DNA from 3 places in the Acidovorax sp. Q11 genome. Region 2 is predicted to be linked to each of the others. Evidence: predicted binding sites of a transcription regulator. Region 2 holds the regulator's gene; each other region holds the start of a gene.
What was found. Region 2 encodes sigma-54, which starts transcription at its own class of promoters, with help from an activator protein. Its sites were predicted from a motif close to TGGCANGNAANCTGCTTT; they were not measured.

Region 1 (7,390 bases), on a different contig from region 2:
TTGGCACATTGGGTGCTGGTGGCAAAGGCTACTATGTTCTGGATGTCACCCGCCCTGGATACACCGCAGGAGCAGAAACCTCCAACTTTTTGGCGGCCAATGCGTCTTCGCTCGTCGTAATGGACAAAACCGACGGAGTAGACAGCGACATTGGTAATATTTTTGGAGATCCCGTCACTTCAGAGAATAATTCGCAGATTGCTACCCAGATTACACGCATGAACAATGGCCGTTGGGCTGTTGTATTGGGAAATGGGTATAACAGTGGTAGCGAAGATCCGGTTCTTTTGATTCAATACCTTGATGGAGACAAATCCATTAAGAAAATCAATGCCGCAAGTACAGGAACGGAATCTACGGCCAATGGGCTTTCCACACCACGCCTGCTGGATATTAATGGCGACGGCACTGTGGACATGATCTATGCAGGAGATTTACGGGGCAATATTTGGAAGTTTGACGTCTCTAACGCAGAGGCAAGCAACTGGAAAGTGGCTTTCTCTGCAGCAGGATGCACTGCATGCACGCCCTTTTACACAGCGGTGGAGAAGGCAAACACTGCCAATCGCCAGCCCATTACTGCAGCTCCCAACCTCAGGCCTAACGTTACTGTCGGTGGCATGATGGTTGTTTTTGGGACGGGCAGAAATGTGACCGAAGGCGATAGAACCGACGTGACGGTACAAACGCTGTACTCAATACTGGACAATACACGCTACAAGCTGGATACAGTTGCTGGCCCCAACTTGGGCAAGGTGCTTGTAGATACATCCGCAGTTACGCCAGCAGCTATTGGAACCAACGGGCGAGACACCAAACTTGCAGAACGCGTGTTTAGCGCACCAGTTATTGCCGGACAAGGAAGCAGTAGCAATGCAAGCTTCTGGCGCATGCCCGCTACCCAGACAGCACTGGCTTACTCTCTCGCCGGCACTCAAAAGGGCTGGTATTTTGAGTTGCCGATTGCAGGGGAACGGGTTTTGAGCATGCCCGCATTCTTTGATGGTAGCGACGTCATTGATCTCCTCAGTATTGTTCCTGCATCCGGAGGCAACACAACTGGAGAGACCTGCCAACCCACCTCCGCTCCTGCTCGGGGCTACAGAACGTTTTTGGGTGTTCAGTATGGTTTGAAACCCACGCAGCAAATTCTGGATGCAAATGGTGACGGTCTTTATCAGGCGGCCGCCGCACAGGACAATGACACTAATCGCACGACCACTTCTCCCAAAGGCATCTCCCTGAGAGGAAAAGGGATTATTATCAAAATCGGCGGCGGCAGTGGTGGCAGTGGTGGTGGTGGCGGTCCCGGCCCACTCCCACCCGGTACAGAACCACCACCACTACAGCTAGCCAAGCCAGCATCAACAGTCAATTGGAGGCAACTCCAATAATGATTTTAACGATCTGAAATGGATTGCAAATGAATCAGCAACAAAGAGGCTTCACCCTGATTGAAGTCATGATTGTGGTCGCCATTGTGGCCATTCTCACCGCCATTGCGCTTCCAAGCTACACAGAATATGTGCGGCGCGGGCATCGTGCGGAAGCGCGCGCCGCCTTGCTACAGGCAGCCCAATGGATGGAGCGCGCGGCCACGGCAACCGGCACATACCCAGCGACAGCATCGTTTCCGGCAACACTCACTACGATCAAGTCTGGCCGGTACACGATTGCACTGGCATCGCCACCAGCGAGCGCTGCGTCAGGTACCGCATATACATTGACTGCTACACCAGCTGGCGGGCAGGCGGGAGACCGATGCGGAAGCTACACGCTGACACACACTGGTGTGCGAGGTGCTGCATCTGCAGCGTCGGCGACTTTGATAACTGAATGCTGGAACAAATAGCCGCACGTGCCCTTGCCTCCATCAACTGTTGCCCCATGCATTAGCATCCGCCAATGCAATGCACCGACGAGTTGACGACCATGATGAACAAAGCGCTTGGGCTCTCCGCCCAGGCGTTTTTTGTTTCCAACCCCAATCCGCGCGTTGGCTGCGTGTTGGTGGCGCCGGATGGACGGGAAATAGGCAGCGGTCACACCCAGCAGGCGGGAGGCCCCCATGCGGAAGTCATGGCGCTGCGATCCGCGCAAGAAGCAGGGCACAGCACCCGGGGCGCGACCGCCTACGTGACCTTGGAGCCCTGCGCGCACCAGGGGCGCACGGGCCCCTGCTGCGATGCGTTGGTGGCCGCCGGGATTGGCAAGGTGGTGGCTTCCCTCACAGACCCCAACCCCTTGGTGGCGGGGCAGGGATTTGCCCGGTTGCGTGCGGCGGGGGTGGCGGTAGAAGTCGGCCCCGGGGCCGCTGAGTCCCGCGAACTCAATATCGGTTTCTTCAGCCGCATGGTGCGGGGCACTCCTTGGGTTCGCATGAAGGCTGCGACCTCGCTGGATGGCGCCACTGCTTTGCCCAACGGGACAAGCCAGTGGATCACATCCCCCGCGGCGCGCGCCGATGGCCATGCCTGGCGTGCACGCGCCTGCGCAGTGCTCACTGGCATCGGCACCGTGCTGGACGACAACCCTCGCCTGGATGTGCGCGAAGTGCCCACGCCGCGCCAGCCCCATGTGGTGGTGGTGGACAGCCAGTTGCAGACCCCGCCGGATGCCCGCCTGTTCTCGGCTGGCCGCGCTTGCTACATCTATGCAGCCATCCAGAACGACGAGAAGAAGGCCGCCCTGGAGGCGAGCGGCGCCACCGTGATCTGTTTGCCCAACGCCCAGGGCAAGGTGGACTTGGCCGCAATGCTGCGCGACCTGGCCCGCCGGGGGGTGAACGAGTTGCATGTGGAGGCCGGCCACAAGCTCAATGGCTCTTTGCTGCGCGAAGGGCTTGTCGATGAGATGCTGATCTACATGGCCCCCATGCTGCTGGGCCCTGGACTTGGACTGGCCCAGCTGGGGCCTTTTGAAGCCCTGAGCCAGGGGCTGAAGCTGGATTTCATATCGGTGGAGCAGCTGGGGCCTGACCTGCGCATCGTGGCCCGGGTGCCGGGGCGCGACACCTTCTGACGGGGCCTGCCCTCACCTGCATTTTCTGCATACCGATGCGCTCCGATCAGCAGTCAGCACAGCTGATTCAGTGCGGGTAGCGCTCCGCCCCCCACACACAGCACCCTTGCGTCGCACCGGGGGGATGAGCGCGCACTCATAGCAACCGCTCGCGGCAGGGCGCCCGATGCCAGCCATGCCCTCTGGCGCAGGCGCCGCAGCTCCATGACCTTCCCGGGCAACCACCCCAAGCGGGGACATTGCCATAGAAGAAATCTCCCGACAGCCCCCAGGCACAACACCGGAATACACACAGAGCCTTTCACCACCCCTCCACCCCGCTCCGCCCCATATCAGTGCAATCTTTCGCACCAATATCTGGCACGACTTTTGCTTCAATCTGGTGCAAATCTGTTGCAGACAGCCGCAATGCACCAGAGTCGATCAATCACTAGCGCGAGGATGTTATGGAAGCACTCAAACAGGGCACAGACGCTCTGTTCATTCTGCTCGGGGCGATCATGGTGTTGGCCATGCACGCCGGTTTTGCCTTTCTGGAGCTGGGCACGGTCCGCAAGAAGAACCAGGTGAATGCGCTGGTGAAGATTCTGGTGGACTTCTCGGTGTCCACGGTCGTCTACTTTGTGGTGGGGTACAGCGTGGCCTATGGCACGCATTTCTTCATGGGGGCAGAGGCTCTGGCACAGCAAAGCGGCTACGCGCTGGTCAAGTTCTTCTTTCTGCTCACGTTTGCAGCTGCCATTCCAGCCATCGTGTCCGGGGGGATTGCCGAGCGGGCCAAGTTCTGGCCCCAGCTCATGGCTACGGCGGTGATTGTGGGTTTTGTCTATCCCTTCTTTGAGGGCATTGCCTGGAACCAGCATTTCGGCGTACAGGCCTGGATCAAGGCCGTCACGGGCGAAGAGTTTCATGACTTTGCGGGCTCGGTGGTGGTGCACGCCATGGGCGGCTGGATTGCCCTGCCTGCAGTGATTCTGCTGGGCTCGCGCGCCAACCGTTACCGCAAAGACGGCGCGATCTCGGCCCACCCGCCGTCCAACATCCCCTTTCTGGCGCTGGGCGCCTGGGTGCTGGTGGTGGGCTGGTTTGGCTTCAACGTGATGAGCGCCCAGACCCTGGACAAGATCTCGGGCCTGGTGGCGGTCAACTCGCTCATGGCCATGGTGGGCGGCACGCTGGCTGCGCTGGTGCTGGGCAAGAACGACCCGGGCTTTGTGCACAACGGCCCGCTGGCCGGGCTGGTGGCCGTGTGTGCGGGCTCGGACCTGATGCATCCCCTGGGGGCGCTGGTGGTGGGCGCGGTGGCGGGCGCCATCTTTGTGCTGATGTTCACACTCACCCAGAACAAGTGGAAGATTGACGACGTGCTGGGCGTCTGGCCGCTGCACGGCCTGTGTGGCACCTGGGGCGGGTTGGCGGCGGGCATCTTCGGCAGCAAGGCGCTGGGGGGCCTGGGCGGCGTGAGCCTGTCGGCCCAGCTGATTGGCACGGGCCTTGGGGTGGCCTGGGCACTGCTGGGGGGCTTCATCGTCTATGGCCTGCTCAAACACACGGTGGGCCTGCGGCTTACGCAGGAAGAAGAGTTCGACGGGGCCGACCTCTCCATCCACAAGATCAGCGCCACGCCCGACCGCGAAGTAAGCTGGTAAACCCACAGCGCCGAGCCTGGCCGGGCGTGGTCAGGCCCGGGGTTCGGTGCATCGATGGGGCGAAAATGGCGGCCCCGTCCGACAGGCTCGGGCCAGGCAGCGGGATACACCTTGGAGCAACGCCCCGGCGGCTCCAAGGTCACAATCCCCCATCGCGCCATGCCCCACCAGCCTTCCTTCCTCCCCCTGCTGACATCCCTGGCCCACTACAGTCGGCGGGCCCTTGCCCTGCTGGTCACCGTGGCCCTGATGGGCTGTACGGGCTTGCCCAAGGATGTGGAGCGGCCCATCTCCACCGCCCTGCAAAACCCCGGCGACACCACACTGGGCCAATGGGTAGAGGCCCGCCGCACAGCGCAGAAGGCGCGCCACCCCTCGGGGTTCGTGCTGCTCAGCGGCCCCCAGGCGGCCTATAGCAGCCGCCTGGCGCTGGTCGATGCCGCCCAGAAAACACTGGACCTGCAGTACTACGCCATCCACGCCGACGCCAGCAGCGAGCGCCTGCTGCTCAGCGTGGCGGCCGCCGCCCGGCGTGGCGTGCGCGTGCGGCTGCTGCTGGACGACTTTCACAGCACCGGGCGCGATGCGCTGGTGATGCGCCTGGCCTTTGTGCCCAATGTCGAGATGCGCATGTTCAACCCGCTCAGCGGCGCGCGCGGCTCGCCCGTGGGCCGCATGTTCAGCCTGCTGGGCGACTTCTCCAGGGTGCAGCAGCGCATGCACAACAAGCTCTTCATTGCCGACAACGCTGTGGGCGTGACAGGGGGACGCAACCTGGGGGACGCCTATTTCGGCAACTCGGATTCCGGCAATTTTGTGGACCTGGACGTGCTGGCCGCAGGGAGCATCGTGCAGGACCTGTCGCGCAGTTTTGACAGCTACTGGAACAACGAGCGCGCCTACCCCGTGCAATCGCTCATCACGCGCGAGGAGCTGGACCGCTTGCGCGACAGCATCCGCGCCGCCGAGGCCACGCAGCAAGAGCGTGTGGAAAGCGCCAGCGCCGCCGCAGCAGCCCCCGCCCCCGCCGGGCGCGGCACTCCCGGCACGCGGCGCGCGCGCATCTGGAACCAGGAGCCCATGGACCTGCAGCAGATGCCGTTTGTCTGGGCGCCCGCCGCCGTGCTGGTGGACCGACCCGCCAAGATCCCGCCCGATGGCACCTCCACAGCCACCCTGCCCGACCAGAACCCGCCCCGGCCCAGCCCCGCCACCATCGCAGCACTGGTCCGGCCCCGGGCCTCGGCCACCGCAGCGACAACGGCGACCGCCCCATCGGCGGATGCCGTCGCCGGCACACCGCAAGCGGCCCAGGCCGCAGCGTTGCCAGCCGCGCCCGCCAATCCCCCCCTGAGCAATGGCAACGGCAACCCACCTGCCCCCTCTCCAGACAGCGAAACCAGCGAAGCCCAGACCGACACCGTGGTGGACGGCCTGCTGCAGCTCATGGGCCAGGCGCGGCGCGAGCTGCTGATCATCTCGCCCTACTTTGTGCCCGGGCCCGACATGGAGCGTGCCTTCGCGGCCGCACGGGCACGAGGCGTGCGCGTGCGGGTGCTCACCAACTCGCTGGCCTCCAACGATGCGCCCATTGCCCACGCGGGCTACGCACGCCACCGGCCCACGCTGCTGGCCATGGGGGTGGAGCTGTACGAGATGCGCAGCGAGCTCACCGGGGTGCTGCGCGGGGCCTTCGGTGGCACCGGCAGCATGGGCGCCACCGGGGCCGGTGGCAGCTCGCGCGCCATGCTGCACTCCAAGCTGATGATCGTGGACGGACGCCTGCTGGTCATCGGCTCGATGAACCTGGACATGCGCTCGCAGCGGCAGAACACCGAGGTGGCGCTGCTGATACGCAGCGGCGAGCTGTCGCGCCGGGCCACGGCACAGATCGACACCGCCCTGCAAGACGCGGCATGGCAGGTGCAGCAGACGGACCAGGGCCTGGTGTGGCGCGCCCCCCAGGGCAGCGGCCTGCCCGATGCCACCACCGAACCCGACGCCAGTCTGCCCCTGCGCCTGATGCTGCAACTACTGGGCCCCCTGGCGCCCGACCACCTGCTGTAAGCCAGCAGCCCAGGGGCCCAGCCGTCTGGGGCAGATCAGGCGCTGTTTCGCGCTTCGGCCTGTTGCGCCGCCACCCAGGCGGTGATGGCGCGCTGGTCCGTCATCGTGCGCACATGCTGGTAGGCCACTTCGGCCTCCACAAACCGCCTGCGCAGCAGGTTGAGCCACTGCTTGAGGCGCCCCGCGCGCTGGCGGGGTTCCAGGTCGTCGCACACCAGTTGCCAGAAGGCCGCGAGGTGGGGGATCAAATCGGCCCAGACCACCGGGTCCGCATCCGGCTGCCCGGCGTCGAATGCACGGATGGCGCGGGCCAGGCCGGGGTCGGCCACCATGCCGCGCCCCAGCATGAGGGCATCGCAGCCCGAGACCTCGCGGCAGCGCTGCGCGTCGGCCACCGTCCAGATCTCGCCATTGGCCACCACCGGGATGGCAACGGCCGCGCGGATGACCGGGATGTGCTCCCAGTACGCAGGCGGGCGGTAGCCATCGGCCTTGGTGCGGGCATGCACCACCAGCTCGGCCGCGCCCCCGGCCTGCATGGCCTGGGCACATTCGCGCATCAACCCCGTGTCGTTGAAGCCCAGGCGCATCTTGGCAGACACTGGCAGGTGCGCGGGCACGGCACGGCGCACGGCGGCCACCACGGTGGCAAT
Region 2 (7,390 bases):
CATGCGCGCATCTGCTCGGTGCTGCGCGCCTGGCAGGAGGCGGGCGGTGCTGATGTGGCGTCGCTCAAGGATGTGGACCTGTCGGCCCTGGAAGGCCCCCAGGCCCAGGCACTGATGCTGCAACTGGCCAAATACCCCGAGATGCTGACCGCCGCTGCCGACGGAGAGGCCCCGCACGACGTGACCTTCTACCTGCGCGACCTGGCCGCCAGCTACCACAGCTACTACGATGCCGAGCGCATCCTGGTGGACGACGAAGTGGTGAAGAAAGCTCGCCTGGCGCTCGTCGCCGCCACCGCCCAGGTATTGCACAATGGCTTGGCCGTGCTGGGTGTTTCAGCTCCAGCCAGAATGTAAGCAGTTACTACCAATATGAAAAAGCAACAGACGGGCGGGACCATCATCGGCTTTATCGTCGGTGTCATCGTGGGCCTGGGCGCTGCGCTGGCGGTGGCCGTGTATGTGACCAAGGTGCCGGTGCCTTTTCTGAACAAGGGCGGCGGGCGCACAGCAGACATGGACGCCGCCGAGTCGCAGAAGAACAAGAACTGGGACCCGAACTCGCCGCTGTACGGCAAGAACCCGGCCCGGCCTGCAGCGCCGCCCGTAGCGGCTGCCGCTTCGGCGCCGGCCTCGGCTGCAGCACCTGCGCCTGAGGTGCGGGCTGCTGCGTCGGCCCCCAAGCCCGCTGCCAGCAAGCCCGAGGCCGCCAAGGCCGAAACCAAGCCGGGTGCCGACCCGCTGGGCGACCTGGCCGTGGCCAAAGCCGCCGCCAAGGGCAATGTGGACCCGTTTGACTACTTTGTGCAGGCCGGTGCCTTCCGCACCCAGGCCGATGCCGATGCCCAGCGCGCCAAGCTGGCCATGATGGGCTGGGAAGCCCGCGTGAGCGAGCGTGAGCAAAATGGCCGGGCGGTGTTCCGCGTGCGTGTGGGCCCCTTCACCAAGCGCGACGATGCCGAGCAGCTCAAGGAGAAGCTCGACGGCGCCGGGCTGGAGTCGGCGCTGGTGCGCGTCCAGCGCTGATGCGTCAGACTTCGGGCGCTGAACTTTTTGCGGGGGCATGGCTCCCATCCCCCAGACCTGAACTAGGAGAGTCTTTGCCATGAAACGCCGTGAGTTTTCTTTGTCCGCTGCTTCGGCAGTCGCCGCTTCCGCCCTGACGCTGCCCGTCGCCACCCCCGCGCTGGCCCAGGCCCGCCAGTTCAAGGAGGGCAAGGACTACAAGCGGCTGGACAAGCCCGTGGCGCCCGATGCACCGGCCGGCAAGGTCGATGTGATCGAGTTCTTCTGGTACAGCTGCCCCCACTGCAATGTGTTCGAACCCACGCTGGACGCCTGGGTCAAGGCCGCGCCCAAGGATCTTTTCATCCGCCGCGTGCCTGTGGCCTTCAATGCCAGCTTCGTGCCCCAGCAAAAGCTGTTCTACACCCTGGAAGGCATGGGCAAGCTCGAAGCCCTGCACGCCAAGGTGTTCCGCGCAATCCATGTAGAAAAGGCCAAGCTGGCCAAGGACGACGAGATTTTTGCCTGGGTAGCCCAGCAGGGTGTGGATGCCGCCAAGTTCAAGGAAGTCTACGCATCGTTCACCGTCTCCAACCAGGTCCGCCGCGCCTCGCAGCTGCAGGACGCTTATGGCGTGGAAGGCGTGCCCTCCATGGGCGTGGCGGGCAAGTTCTACACGGACGGCACCATGGCCGGCAACATGCAGAACGTGCTCCAGGTCGTGGAAGCGCTGGTCAAGCAAAAGTAAGCCCCGGGCTGCCCTGGGCACAAGCTCCTTAGCGCCAAAGGCCCTGGATACCCGATGAAGAAAGCCCGCTGATGCGGGCTTTCTTCATGGAGGGCGCGTGGGGATGGCTACAATGAACTGCAAGATTCGTGCCCTATGAACCACCGCCTCCTTCCGACCCTCCTGCTCGCGGCCCTGGCCTGCCTTCATGGCGTGGCCCACGCTGAAAAAGCCGACCGCGCCAAGCCCATGAACATCGAGGCCGACGCGTTGCGCCACGATGAACTCAAGCAGACCAGCGTGTTCTCGGGGCGCGTGGTCATGACCAAGGGCACCATCGTGCTGCGCGGCGCGCGGCTGGATGTGCGCCAGGATGCCGATGGCTACCAGTTTGGTGTGGTCACAGCCGAAGCAGGCAAACGCGCCTTCTTCCGCCAAAAGCGCGACACCTTGCCCGGCGCGCCCGACGAGTACATCGAAGGCGAAAGCGAAGTCATCGAGTACGACGGCAAGGCCGATAACGTGCGTTTCATCACCCGCGCCGAGCTGCGCCGCTACCGGGGCGCTGCGCTCAGCGACGAGATCACGGGTGCCGTGATCGTCTACAACAACCTCACCGACGTGTTCACCGTGGACGGCCAGCGCGCCCCCGCCACCAATGCGGCAGGCGATGCCCCGGCCCCCGGCAACCGCGTGCGCGCGGTGCTGGCGCCCAAGGACCCGCCCGCTGGTGCTGCAGCGCCTGCGCCGGCCGCCCCCGGCGCCGCACCCGTGCTGCGCCCCAGCAACAGCCTTGGCGGCGGCTCCAAGTGAGCGCAGTGCCCGTCCATCCCGGCCCTGACACCCAGGCCGGCAGCCGCCTGGAGGTGCAGCACCTGGCCAAGTCGTACGGCAGCCGCAAGGTCGTCAAGGACGTGTCGCTGGTCGTGCAAAAAGGCGAGGTCGTGGGGCTGCTCGGCCCCAACGGCGCGGGCAAGACCACCTCGTTCTACATGATCGTGGGCCTGGTGCGCAGCGATGCGGGCGACATCCGCATCGACGGCCATTCGGTGGCCCACATGCCCATTCACCGCCGCTCGCGCCTGGGGCTGTCGTATCTGCCGCAGGAAGCCTCGATTTTTCGCAAGCTCACGGTCGAAGAAAACGTGCGCGCCGTGCTGGAGCTGCAGCGTGGCGATGACGGCCAGCCGCTCTCGCGCGACGCCATCGAGGAGCGCCTGACGGCCTTGCTGGAAGAGCTGCGCGTGCAGCACCTGCGCGCCTCGCCCGCGATGGCCCTGTCCGGTGGCGAGCGCCGCCGGGTGGAGATCGCCCGCGCCCTGGCCACACAGCCGCGCTTCATCCTGCTGGACGAGCCCTTTGCCGGCATCGACCCCATCGCCGTGATCGAGATCCAGCGCATCATCGGTTTCCTCAAGGCGCGCGGCATTGGCGTGCTCATCACCGACCACAACGTGCGCGAGACCCTGGGCATCTGCGACCACGCCTTCATCATCAGCGACGGCCGTGTGCTGGCGCAGGGCACGCCGTCCGAGATCGTGGACAACGCCGAAGTGCGCCGGGTGTACCTGGGCGAACATTTCCGCATGTGATGAAGCCTGGCCTGTCGCTGCGCGTCTCGCAGCACCTTGCATTGACCCCCCAGCTGCAGCAGTCCATCCGGCTGCTGCAGTTGTCCACACTCGAACTCTCGCAGGAAGTCGAGCAGATGCTCGACGAGAACCCGTTCCTCGAATGCACGGCCGAAGAGGCGCCGCGCGAGGAGTTTGGCCTGGAAGCCGCCGACACCCCCGCGCAAGCCGACGAATACAGCGCTGAAGATGCTATATTTTCAGGAGCTGCAAGTGCAAGCACAGCGGGCGCAGAGGGCCAAAATGATGCCGAATCGCCAGGCCCTGGCGCCGACGAACCCGACTGGAGCGGCGACGGCACGGTAGAGATGGCGCCCAACGACGCCGAGTGGGGTGGCGACGCCCCGGCCCGCACCCGCAACGATGCGGAGGGCGACGACGCCGACGCCACCGAACTGGCCCGCTCGCACGAATCGCTCACCGCCTTTTTGCACCGCCAGGCCCTGTCGCTGCGCCTGTCCGAGGTGGACTGCGCCGCGCTGCGCTTCCTGATCGAATCCCTGAACGACGACGGTTACCTCGAAGAGCCGCTCGAAGAACTCGCCATCGCACTGGCCGGGCTGGACGACCTGGAGCAGATCGAGGAGCTGGTGCACCGCTTTACCGTGGCGCTGCGCCTGCTGCAAAGCCTGGAGCCCACGGGCGTGGGCGCGCGCAACCTGGCCGAATGCCTCACGCTGCAGCTCAAGGCGCTGGACGCCGACGAAGAGGCCGACCCCGACACCGTGCAGACGGCGCTCACCATCTGCCAGCAGCCGCTGGAGATGCTGGCCCGCCGCGACATCCGCCGCTTGACCCAGCTGTGTGGCGACGGCGAAGAGCGCACCCGCGCCGCCATGGCGCTGATCGCCCGCCTGGAGCCTCGCCCCGGCCGCAAGTTCGTCGATGTAGAGCGCAACATCATCATCCCCGACGTCATCGTGCGCAAAGCTGGTCGCGCCAACGGGCGGGACGGCCAGCACAACTTCATCGTGCAGCTCAACCCCGACGTGATGCCCCGCCTGCGTGTGCACGACATCTACGCCGGCGCGCTGCGCGGCCACAAGGGCGGCGAGGGCCACCAGGGCATGCAGCAGCGGCTGCAGGAGGCGCGCTGGTTCATCAAGAACATCCAGCAGCGCTTTGACACCATCCTGCGCGTTTCGCGCGCCATCGTCGAGCGGCAGAAGAACTTCTTCACCCACGGCGAACTCGCCATGCGCCCCCTGGTGCTGCGCGACATCGCCGACGAACTGGGCCTGCACGAGTCCACCATCAGCCGCGTGACCACGGCCAAGTACATGGCCACGCCCATCGGCACCTACGAGCTGAAGTACTTCTTTGGCTCTGGCCTGGGCACGGAAACCGGTGGCAATGCGTCCAGCACGGCCGTGCGCGCACTGATCAAGCAGTTCGTGTCGGCCGAAAGCCCCACCAAGCCGCTGTCGGACAGCCAGATCGCCGAGATGCTCAAGGAGCAGGGCATTGAATGCGCACGCCGCACGGTGGCCAAATACCGCGAGGCGCTCAAGATTGCGCCCGCCAATTTGCGCAAGGCGCTGTAGCGCTCAACGCGTTGAAGGGCGCGAGGGCTGCTTGAACGCCCGCCGCCAGGTTACTTGCGTGCCATGAACACCGCGTCATACGCCTGGGGTGTGAACCCGGCGATCTTCTGGCCGTTGGTCAGCAAGACCGGCACGCCCCTGGCGCCCAGCTGCTTGAACGCCGCCTTGCCAGAAGGCGTGTCGATGTCCAGCTCCCGATACGCGATGCCTTTGCCCGCCAGATAGGATTTGGCCGCCTTGCAGTAGCCGCACCAGGTCGCCATGTAAAGCACCACATCGCCCCTGGGGGCTGCGGCTGGCGGCGCGTCGGGGGCGGCTGCCGCCTGGGGCGCGGGCGATGCGCCCGGCACCACACTCACCGGCAGGTTCTCCAGCTTCATCGTCTTTTCCACGGCACCTGTCACAGGGGGCTTGTCGCTGTACACGACCCTGCCGTCTGCGCCCACCGATTTGTACAGCGTCTGGGCGCCTGCGCCCCAGGGCGTGGCGGCCAGCACCAGCACGGTCAGCAGGGTCCGATAAAAAGGGCGCATGGGGGGCTCCGGTAAAATCCGCTGCCCGAGAGCATACGAGACAAGGGGCATGGGGCCTGCAAGGTCCTTATGCCACCAACCCGCATTGCGACCCATGGCGTCTTGGCGTGCTGAGCCGCCCCACCACCGGTGGCCCTGCAGGCACCCTGCGGCACACGCCGCGCACCACTCCCCGCGCAGGCTAGTGCTCTCCGCTTCCTTTTTTCCTACCCCTGTCCGCCACCATGGCCCGCATTGTTTTTGACCTCCCCCCGCACTTCGGCTTTGCCACCGAGCTGCAGATCTACATCAGCCACGTGAACCAGGGCGGGCACCTGGACAACGCGCAGCTGCTCAGCCTGGTGTCCGAAGCGCGCGTGCGTTTCTTCCAGTCGCTGGGCTACCCCGAGGCGGATGTGGGCGGCCTGTCCATCGTCGTCGGCGACATCGTGGCGCAGTACAAGTCCGAGGGGTTCCATGGCGAGACCATGCGGGTGGAGATGGCCCCGGCAGACTTCAACCGCTACGGCTTCGACCTCGTGTTCTGCATGACCGAGAAGACCTCCGGCCGCGAAGTGGCACGCGGCAAGATCGGCATCGTCTTCATCGGCAAGGCCGACCGCAAGGTGGCGTTGATCCCCGAATCCATCCGCCAATTGCTGTTAGCCCGCGCAGGTGAGCCCGGTTCCCCCGCAGTGCCCGAGCGCGTATCCTCCCCATCGACATGAACCAACTCCAACTTTTCCTTCCTTGCGCTGCGGGCGTCGAGGGCTTTCTGGCCGACGAGGTGCATGGCATCACTGGCCTCACGGGGCAAGACCTGCTGGTAGGCCGGGGTGGCGTGCTGCTGCGCGCCTCGTGGCGCCAGGCCATGCAGCTCAACCTGCACAGCCGCCTGGCCCAGCGCGTGCTGGTGCAGCTGGCGCACCGCCCGTACCGTTCCGAAAACGACCTCTACGCCATGGCCAGCGATGTGGCCTGGGAGATCTGGTTCACCACGCGCCAGACCTTCAAGGTCGAGGTGACCGCCCAGCACAGCCCGTTGCAGAGCCTCAACTTTGCGGGCCTCAAGGTCAAAGATGCCGTGGCCGATCGCTTCCGCCACAAGAGCGGCGTGCGGCCCGACGTGAACACCCAGTGGCCCGATGTGCGCATCCACCTGCACCTGACCACCGACGAGGCCACGATCTACATCGACACCTCGGGCGAGCCGCTGTTCAAGCGCGGCTGGCGCGAGGACAAGGGCGACGCGCCGCTCAAGGAAACCCTGGCCGCCGCCATGATCGCCGCCAGTGGCTGGGACCCGCATGGCGACAACCCCCAGCCCCTGTACGACCCCTGCTGCGGCAGCGGCACCATCGTGGTCGAGGCCGCACAGATCGCCTGCCGCATCCCGGCGGGCATGTTGCGGCGCTTTGCGTTCGAGAAACTGCTGCCGTTCCAGGCGCATGTCTGGGGTGCTATTAAAAACGAAGCTGAAAGCGCAATACAGACCAGCGCAGTGCCCATTTTTGGCAGTGATGTGGCCTTCCGCATGGTCGATTTTGCGCAGCGCAATGCCGAGCGCGCCGGTGTGGCCGAGGCTGTACAGCTGCGCGGCGGCGACGCCCTGCAGCGCATGCCGCCCTGCGACCAGCCCGGCGTGATGCTGCTGAACCCGCCCTACGGCGAGCGCATTGCTGCCGCAGGTAGCGCCGGCCGCAACGCCAGCGAGCGCGCCGCCGACCGCGCCCAGGGCATGGCCGTGGGCCGCGAAGAGGCGCAGACCGAAGACGGCGGTGAGTTTTTCAGCCAGCTGGCAACCCACTGGAAGAAGAACTACAGCGGCTGGACCGCCTGGATGCTCACGCCCGACCTGAAACTGCCCGGCAAGATGCGCCTGAAGGAATCGCGCCGCGTGCCCATGTGGAACGGCCCCATCGAATGCCGCATGTTCCGCTTCGACATGATCAAGGGCGCCGTGCGCGACCG
Region 3 (7,390 bases), on a different contig from region 2:
AGCCCAGCAGTTCGCGCATGGCGTAGCCGCCGGGCACATGCCACAGCGCGCCGTGTTCCAGCTCACCGGCCGCGCCCACGATGGCGCCTTTGCCATAGGTCTCGATGCGCTCGGCAGGCACCGCCATGGCCTTCAGAAGGCGCTGGGCCATGTCCAGCCCCACGTCCTGCAGCGCGTCCATCATGGGGAGGATGTCGGGCTCGTACCGCCCCGCAAAGGGGTTGGTCAGCACCGCGCCGATGGCACCACGCAGCAGCGGCACATCGGCCACCGGCCCGAATTCGTGCCGGATTTCCTCAAGATGGGTGAAAACGCGTCGTATCTGGATCATTCTGGAGACCTGTGCATTTCGTTAAGCAAATACTGAACCAACTTCCGATTCCACCGCCGGATACCGGGGCCATACCGCATCCGCCAGCGCCTGGGGCGCCGAGGTCGCCACCAACCGCCCCTGGCACGCCAGCAGCGCAAACCACAGCAAGCCGCTGGACTGCAATTCTTGCGCTTTTTGCAGCCCCTGGTGCAATGCCCGGGCCACCAGCTCCTTGGGCAAGGCAGGGACATCCACGGTGACAGGAATGGCACCCAGGTCACTGTCGTCCCGCACCTGCCACGCGGGCCTGCGAACAATCCGCGCATCGGCCACATCCACCGCGTTGGCCACGATGGTTGCCGCCGCATCGGCCTGCGCCGCCGTACGCGTCAGCACCGTCACGCTGTCGGCAATGCCCAGCGACTGGCTGCGCCCGCGCCAGCCGCTGGTGGCCACACCGCGCACCGGCATGGCGCTGTCGATGCGGATCTGCCCATCCAGCACCAAACCGTTGCGCAACTGTGCAGCATTCAGTGCGGCGATGTCAGCGTACACCCCCACCGTGACCGACTGGCTGGGCGCCAAGTGCAGCGCAATGTCGCCGCCGTTGTTGACCCAGGCGCGGTCTATGCCCGGCTGCTCGTAGCACGCCAGAATCTCCTGCGCCACTGCACCCGCCACCGCCGCCATCGGCGTGATGAAGCCTGCGCGGTAGGGACTGCAGGCGGCCCACATGCGACGCGCCACCACGCCCTGCAACGTGCAGCGCTCACCCACCGGCGCCCGCAGGCCGGGGAGTTCATTCACCAACTCCTGCAGCAGCCCTTCAAAACGTTGCCACGCGCGTTCGTGCGCCTGGGCCACGGCGTCGCGCACCCCTTCGGCCTGGAGGATGAGGTCCATCGGACCATGCTGGAAATGCCAGCGGCCATCGGACAGGAGCTTGCGAGCGGCTTGCATGTGCGTTTCAGTACTCACCGCAGGGCGCACCGCCCGCAGCCGTAAACACCGGCGCGGCCCACGCCAGAGACGCCGAGCAAGGGCCGCCCCGCAGCGAGGGTATCGTCCCCCTGGAGGGGGAAGGCGCGAAGCGACTCAGGGGGTGTTTCATATCAACCCAGCAGAGGTGGGCGACCCAGCGGCCACGGATTGGCGGCGGGCAAGGTCTGCCACACGCGCGCCTGCGGTGCACCATCGTTGTGCCACGCACCGCGCTCCAGCACTTCGCGCAGGCTGCGGATCTGTTCGGTGTGGCCACCCAGCGCTTCGTAGTCCGCACGGCGCATGCTGAACTCGATGGGCGCCACGATGGCGGGCGTGGGCACAGTGCCAAAGCTGTTGTCCGGCATGCGCAGCACGTCGGCCATCACGGTGATACCGCCGCCCGGCCATACATAGGCGGGGGCACCGCCACAGGTCACGTTGACCAGCGCATTCTTGATGGAGCGCGTGAGCAGCACCGGGTTCTCGGTAACCCCTGCGCGCAGGCTACCGCCGGCTCCGCCGAGGAACAGCACAGACGCCAGCGAGGGCTCGCAGTTTTCGCCGATGCGGTCCACGATACGGCGCACCTCGGCAGGCATCTCGGCCTCGACCGGATGGAGTTGCTCGTCCAGCACGTACCAGGAGGCATGCTCCCCGGTGGTGGAGGTCATCAACAAGCGCAGCCCCGGCCAGGCCACGGATTCGTCCCAGCCCTCGATGATGGACAGCGGGTCGGCAATGTCGGTGCCGCCCCAGCCGATGCCCGGGTTGGCTACCTGAAAGTAACGGCCCGGTGTGGACTTGCGCCCGCGCATCTGGATGCCCGAGGGCTTCATGTCCAGGCAACGGCCCGCCTGGTGCTCGGTGAGCACGCCGGTGATGTGGTCGTCCACCACCACCACCTCGTCCGCATGGCCGAAGAACTGGCGCGCAAAGATGCCAATGGCCGCCGAGCCGCAGCCCACGCGCATGCGCTGCTCAGCCACACCGTTGACGATGGGCGCACGCCCGGCCTGGATCACGAGCTGCGAGCCGCCGTCGATGGTGAACTCCACGGCCTGCTTGTTGCCCAGCAGCTGCATCATCTCGGCGGTGATGCGGCCTTCCTTCTTGGTGCCACCCGTGAGGTGGTGTACGCCGCCCAGCGACAGCATCTGCGAGCCGTATTCCGCCGTGGTCACATGGCCCACCACCTCGCCCTTGCAGCGCACGTTGGCCTGCTCGGAGCCGAGGAAGCGGTCGGTGTCGATCTTCACCTTGAAGCTGCAGTAGCTGAAGATGCCCTCGGTGACCACGGTGACCATGTCCACGCCATCCGTCTGGGAGCCCACGATGAAGGGCGCCGGCTTGTAGTCTGGGTAGGTGGTGGACGAGCCCACGCCCGTCACGAACACCTCTTCAGACAGCAGCAGGTCGCCGTTCCATGCGGGTTCTGAAGCCACTGCGGTCTCAGCGTCTTGTGCAGCCGTGGCGCGGCCCGCAAACGGCACCAGTGTGGCCTCGCCCGCCTCCAGCGTCTTGCGCAACAGCACCACCGGGTCCAGCCGTAAGAGCACACCCGCCTGGTTGGCGTAGCGGTCGCAAGCACCTGCGCGGCCTTCGGAAATCTGGCACAGCACCGGGCACGCATTGCACTCGACCTTGGCAGCGTTCATGCGCTCGTTGCGAGGCCGGGCGCGCTCGAGCACCTGCGGCAGATCTGGCGCATCCATGCCAGGTAGCCCGTCGGTCTTGGTGTGTTCAGTCATCGTGGCGGCCCATTCATTGCATTGTGGCAAGTGCTTGTACGCGCATTGCATTTTGTGTAGCATTCACTTAACTTAAATGTTGTGAACACTACATTCGATGTCAATGTAGCGGAATCAACCAGACTCTGCAATGGTGTTTTTGCGCCCCCAAAAATGGTGCATGAGGAGCCCCAAAATGACGCACGTTGTGACAGACGCCTGCATTCGGTGCAAGTACACCGACTGCGTCGATGTGTGCCCTGTCGATTGCTTCAAGGAAGGGCCGGAATACCTGGTCATTGACCCGGACGAATGCATCGACTGCGCGGTGTGCATTCCGGAGTGCCCGGCCAACGCCATCTATGCAAAAGACGACCTGCCCGAAGGCATGGAAATCTTTCTGCAGTTCAACAAAAAGCTGGCGCCCACGCTGCCCACAATCACCAAAAGAAAAGCGGCTTTGCCAGATGCGGAACAATGGAGGGTTGTGAGCCACAAGCTTTCAGGCCTGAACATTGCGCTGTAGAGCGCTTGTGGCCCTGAATTTGAGCCAGCTTCAGCCAGATTTCTTATTTGTTTCCAACTTTTCCATCTAACGCACCATGAGCGCCTTTCTTGAAGAACGCGTCCTGTCCGTCCACCACTGGACGGACCGCCTTTTCTCCTTCACCACCACGCGCGACACCGCGCTACGCTTCTCCAATGGCCATTTCACGATGATCGGCCTGCGTGGCGAGAACGGCAAACCGCTGCTGCGCGCCTACAGCATTGCCAGCGCCAACTACGAAGAACACCTCGAATTTCTGTCGATCAAGGTGCCCGACGGCCCGCTGACCTCGCGCCTGCAGCACATCCAGGTGGGCGACACCATCGTGGTGGGCAAGAAGCCCACGGGCACGCTGCTGATCGACTACCTGCTGCCCGCCAAGCGCCTGTACATGCTCTCCACCGGCACGGGCGTGGCCCCGTTCCTGAGCCTGATGCGCGACCCCGAGACCTACGAAAAGTTCGAGGAAGTCATCCTGGTGCACGGCGTGCGCGAGGTGAAGGAACTGGCCTACCACGACTACATCACCGAGGAGCTGCCAAAGCACGAGTTCCTGGGCGAGATCGTGAGCAAGCAGCTCAAGTACTACCCCACCGTGACGCGCGAGCCCTTCAAGAACCAGGGCCGCGTGACCACCGTGATCGAAAACGGCCAGCTGGCGCGCGACCTGGGCCTGCCCGCGCTGAACCCTGCGGAAGACCGCGTGATGATCTGCGGCAGCCCCGAGATGCTGCGCGACCTGAAGCACATGATGGAAGAGCGCGGCTTCAAGGAAGGCAACACCACGAAGCCGGGTGACTTCGTGATCGAACGCGCGTTCGCAGAGCAGTGATCCCCGGCGGCCCCGCCCTGGGGGCCCGCCTCATCCACCAGGACCCGCCATGTCTGCCACCCCCACCAAGACCCGGACCGCGTCCCCCCGCGCAGCCTCTGCCCGCAAGACGGGCGTGCGCGAGCAGGCCGCACAGACCACGCGCGACAACATCCTGAAGGCGGCGACCAAGGTGTTCGCCCGCTATGGCTACGAAGGCGGCAGCGTGGAGAAGATCTCCAAGGCGGCCAAGTCCTTCGACCGGATGATCTACTACTACTTCGGCAGCAAGGAAGGCCTGTTCATCGAGGTGCTGGAGGAAACCTACCGGCGCATGAACGATGCGGAATCCAAACTGGACCTGGACACCGCCAAGCCGGTGGAGGCGCTGCAGGCGGTGATCCGCTTTGTGGTGGGCTACTACCGCAAGAACCCCGAGTTCATCACGCTGCTCAACACCGAGAACCTGCACAAGGGCAAGCACATCTCCAAGTCGATGCGGGCCCGCGAATACTCGTCGCCCGCCATCGAGGTGATCCGCCGCGTGCTCGAAAGCGGCCAGGCGCAGGGCCTGTTCCGCAAGGACGTGTCGGCGCGCGATGTGTACCTGCTGATCGCCGCCACGGGCTACTTCTACATGTCCAACCGGCACACGCTCTCAGCTTTTCTGGGCGAAGACCTGGAGACGGCCGGGGCGCTGGCGCACTGGGAGTCCTTTGTCATCGACAGCGTGCTGCGCACCGTGGCACCCGGCCCCAGCCTGCCCAGGGGCAGGGTCGCAGCGACCTGATTCAACAAGAGATTTTTCCCTGCGGGGTGCCGCGTGGTGCCCCGCCCACCACCCCACGAGGAGAATCCATGGCAGAAGCAGCAGCAAGCGGCAAATCGGGCAAGGTCGTCATCCAGAACATCGGTCTTTTGTTGTCGGGCGACCTGGACCGCCCCATCCTCGACGCCGACACCATCGTGGTGAATGACGGCCTCATCGTGGCCGTGGGCCGCTACAAGGACTGCGACACCGACCACGCCAACACCGTGATCGACGCGCGCCAGACCTGCGTGGCGCCGGGCCTGATCGATAGCCACGTGCACCCGGTCTTTGGCGACTGGACGCCGCGCCAGAACCAGATCGGCTGGATCGACTCGACCATGAACGGCGGCGTGACCACCATGGTCTCGGCCGGTGAAGTGCACCTGCCCGGCCGACCCAAGGACATTGTGGGCCTCAAGGCCCTGGCCATCACCGCGCAGCGCTCGTTCGACAACTTCCGCCCCGGTGGCGTGAAGGTGATTGCAGGCGCCCCGGTCATCGAGAAAGGCATGACCGAGCAGGACTTCAAGGACCTGGCCGACGCGGGCGTGACGCTGCTGGGCGAAGTGGGCCTGGGCTCCGTCAAGGCGGGCTACGAGGCCCAGCAGATGGTGGCCTGGGCGCGCAAGCACGGCATCCAGAGCACCATCCACACGGGCGGCCCGTCCATCCCGGGCTCCGGCCTGATCGACAAGGACGTGGTGCTGGAGGCCGACGCCGACGTGATCGGCCACATCAACGGCGGCCACACCTCCCTGCCCTGGAAGCATGTCTGCGAGCTGTGCGAGAAGTCGTCCCGCGCCATCGAGCTGGTGCACAACGGCAACGAGAAGATCGCCATCCATGCCGCGCGCGCGGCCATTGAACTCAAGTGCCCGCACCGCGTGATCCTGGGCACCGACGGCCCGGCCGGCTCGGGCGTGCAACCCCTGGGCATGCTGCGCATGATTGCGCTGATATCGAGCTTTGCCGACATCCCCGCCGAACTGGTGTTCTGCTTTGCCACGGGCAATACGGCGCGCATCCGTAACCTGAACTGCGGCCTGATCGAGGTGGGTCGCGCGGCGGATTTCGTTTTCATGGACCGTGCCCAGCACACCGCCGGTGCCACGCTGCTGGAGAGCGTGCAGCTGGGCGACATCCCGGGCATTGGCATGGTGATGATCGACGGCCTGGTGCGCTGTGGCCGCAGCCGCAATACGCCGCCTGCCACTGAAATCCCTGTGGTGCTGTAGCCCGCGCCGCACACAAAAAGCAAAGCCCGCGAAAGCGGGCTTTGCTTTTTCCCTACCTGGCTCAGTAGGTGTCCGACACCCGCACAGTGCCCGGCTGGGGCTGTGGCTGCGCATAGGGGTCTGCAGCACGGGCCGAGCCGCCCTGGTCCACGCGGAAGCCCTTGCCCTGCAGCACCACGGGCGTGCCTACAGCGGTGGGTTCTGCGCGCTGGAAGTGGCGCAGCGAGCCATCCTCCATGCGCACGGCGACCTGGTACACGGTGGTGGTGCGCGTGCGCTCTTCCACCTTGTGGCCCACATAACCGCCGCCCACAGCGCCCAGCACGGTAGCAGCGGTGCGGCCGCTGCCCTTGCCGATCTGGTTGCCCACCACGGCGCCCAGCACGCCACCAGCCACCGCGCCCACGCCCGTGGCGGGAGCGGCTTGTTGCACGGCCTGCACCGATTCGACCCGGCCGCAGCTGCGGCACACCGGTGCGGCAGCCCGCACGGGCTGCGCGGGGCCTGCACCCAGGGGGGCGCCCTGGCCGCCCGGCATCTCTGCAGGGCGCTGTGCAGCCTGGCCTTGTGGCGTCCGGCCATTTGCTACTCTATTGATAGCTGACTGGGCATACTGGTCGCGCGCAGAAGGCCTTTTTTCTTCAATAATTTCTGACTCTGGCGTACGAGGCGCGGCGGCCAGCTGCGCGGGGGCCATGGCCGGGGCGGTGGCTACAGCGGGCGCGCGTTGTTGCTGCCACACGAGGGTAGCGCCTAACGCCAGCACGCTCACGCCCAGCACGCCAATGGCGGCCCACATCCATTTCAGGGCGGGCCCGGCAGGGGCGGTGGCGGCACCGGGGGCCAGGGGGGTGGAGGGTCGTACGGTCAGGTTCATGGTGGTGTCCTTGCAGGTGGGTGGCGGGTGGTGGACTCTGCAGCAATCCCCCACCAACGCCCCGAAGCGCCCGAAGGTACACAGG

Region 1: ACYZGB_RS06490 (ammonium transporter) is a predicted target of sigma-54. The motif match lies at 3,380-3,397, and genes of this name have one in related genera.
Region 3: ACYZGB_RS14615 (6-hydroxynicotinate reductase) is a predicted target of sigma-54. The motif match lies at 3,090-3,107, and genes of this name have one in related genera.

Annotation. Positions count from the first base shown of each region.
Region 1 covers NZ_JBUDZG010000005.1:112,646-120,035, forward strand. The annotation lists gene ACYZGB_RS06475 (PilC/PilY family type IV pilus protein) at 1-1,394, shown strand, start outside; gene ACYZGB_RS06480 (type IV pilin protein) at 1,424-1,852, shown strand; gene ribD (bifunctional diaminohydroxyphosphoribosylaminopyrimidine deaminase/5-amino-6-(5-phosphoribosylamino)uracil reductase RibD) at 1,906-3,021, shown strand; gene ACYZGB_RS06490 (ammonium transporter) at 3,468-4,670, shown strand; gene ACYZGB_RS06495 (phospholipase D family protein) at 4,830-6,737, shown strand; gene ACYZGB_RS06500 (tRNA dihydrouridine synthase) at 6,773-7,390, opposite strand, start outside.
Region 2 covers NZ_JBUDZG010000007.1:172,944-180,333, reverse strand. The annotation lists gene argS (arginine--tRNA ligase) at 1-357, shown strand, start outside; gene ACYZGB_RS08870 (SPOR domain-containing protein) at 373-1,026, shown strand; gene ACYZGB_RS08865 (thiol:disulfide interchange protein DsbA/DsbL) at 1,106-1,753, shown strand; gene lptA (lipopolysaccharide transport periplasmic protein LptA) at 1,889-2,545, shown strand; gene lptB (LPS export ABC transporter ATP-binding protein) at 2,542-3,324, shown strand; gene ACYZGB_RS08850 (RNA polymerase factor sigma-54) at 3,324-4,907, shown strand; gene ACYZGB_RS08845 (glutaredoxin domain-containing protein) at 4,958-5,440, opposite strand; gene ACYZGB_RS08840 (acyl-CoA thioesterase) at 5,665-6,147, shown strand; gene ACYZGB_RS08835 (THUMP domain-containing class I SAM-dependent RNA methyltransferase) at 6,144-7,390, shown strand, end outside.
Region 3 covers NZ_JBUDZG010000017.1:87,569-94,958, forward strand. The annotation lists gene ACYZGB_RS14605 (amino acid synthesis family protein) at 1-331, opposite strand, end outside; gene ACYZGB_RS14610 (UPF0280 family protein) at 353-1,273, opposite strand; gene ACYZGB_RS14615 (6-hydroxynicotinate reductase) at 1,426-3,045, opposite strand; gene fdxA (ferredoxin FdxA) at 3,221-3,550, shown strand; gene ACYZGB_RS14625 (ferredoxin--NADP reductase) at 3,627-4,403, shown strand; gene ACYZGB_RS14630 (TetR/AcrR family transcriptional regulator) at 4,453-5,172, shown strand; gene ACYZGB_RS14635 (amidohydrolase family protein) at 5,241-6,428, shown strand; gene ACYZGB_RS14640 (outer membrane lipoprotein) at 6,490-7,305, opposite strand.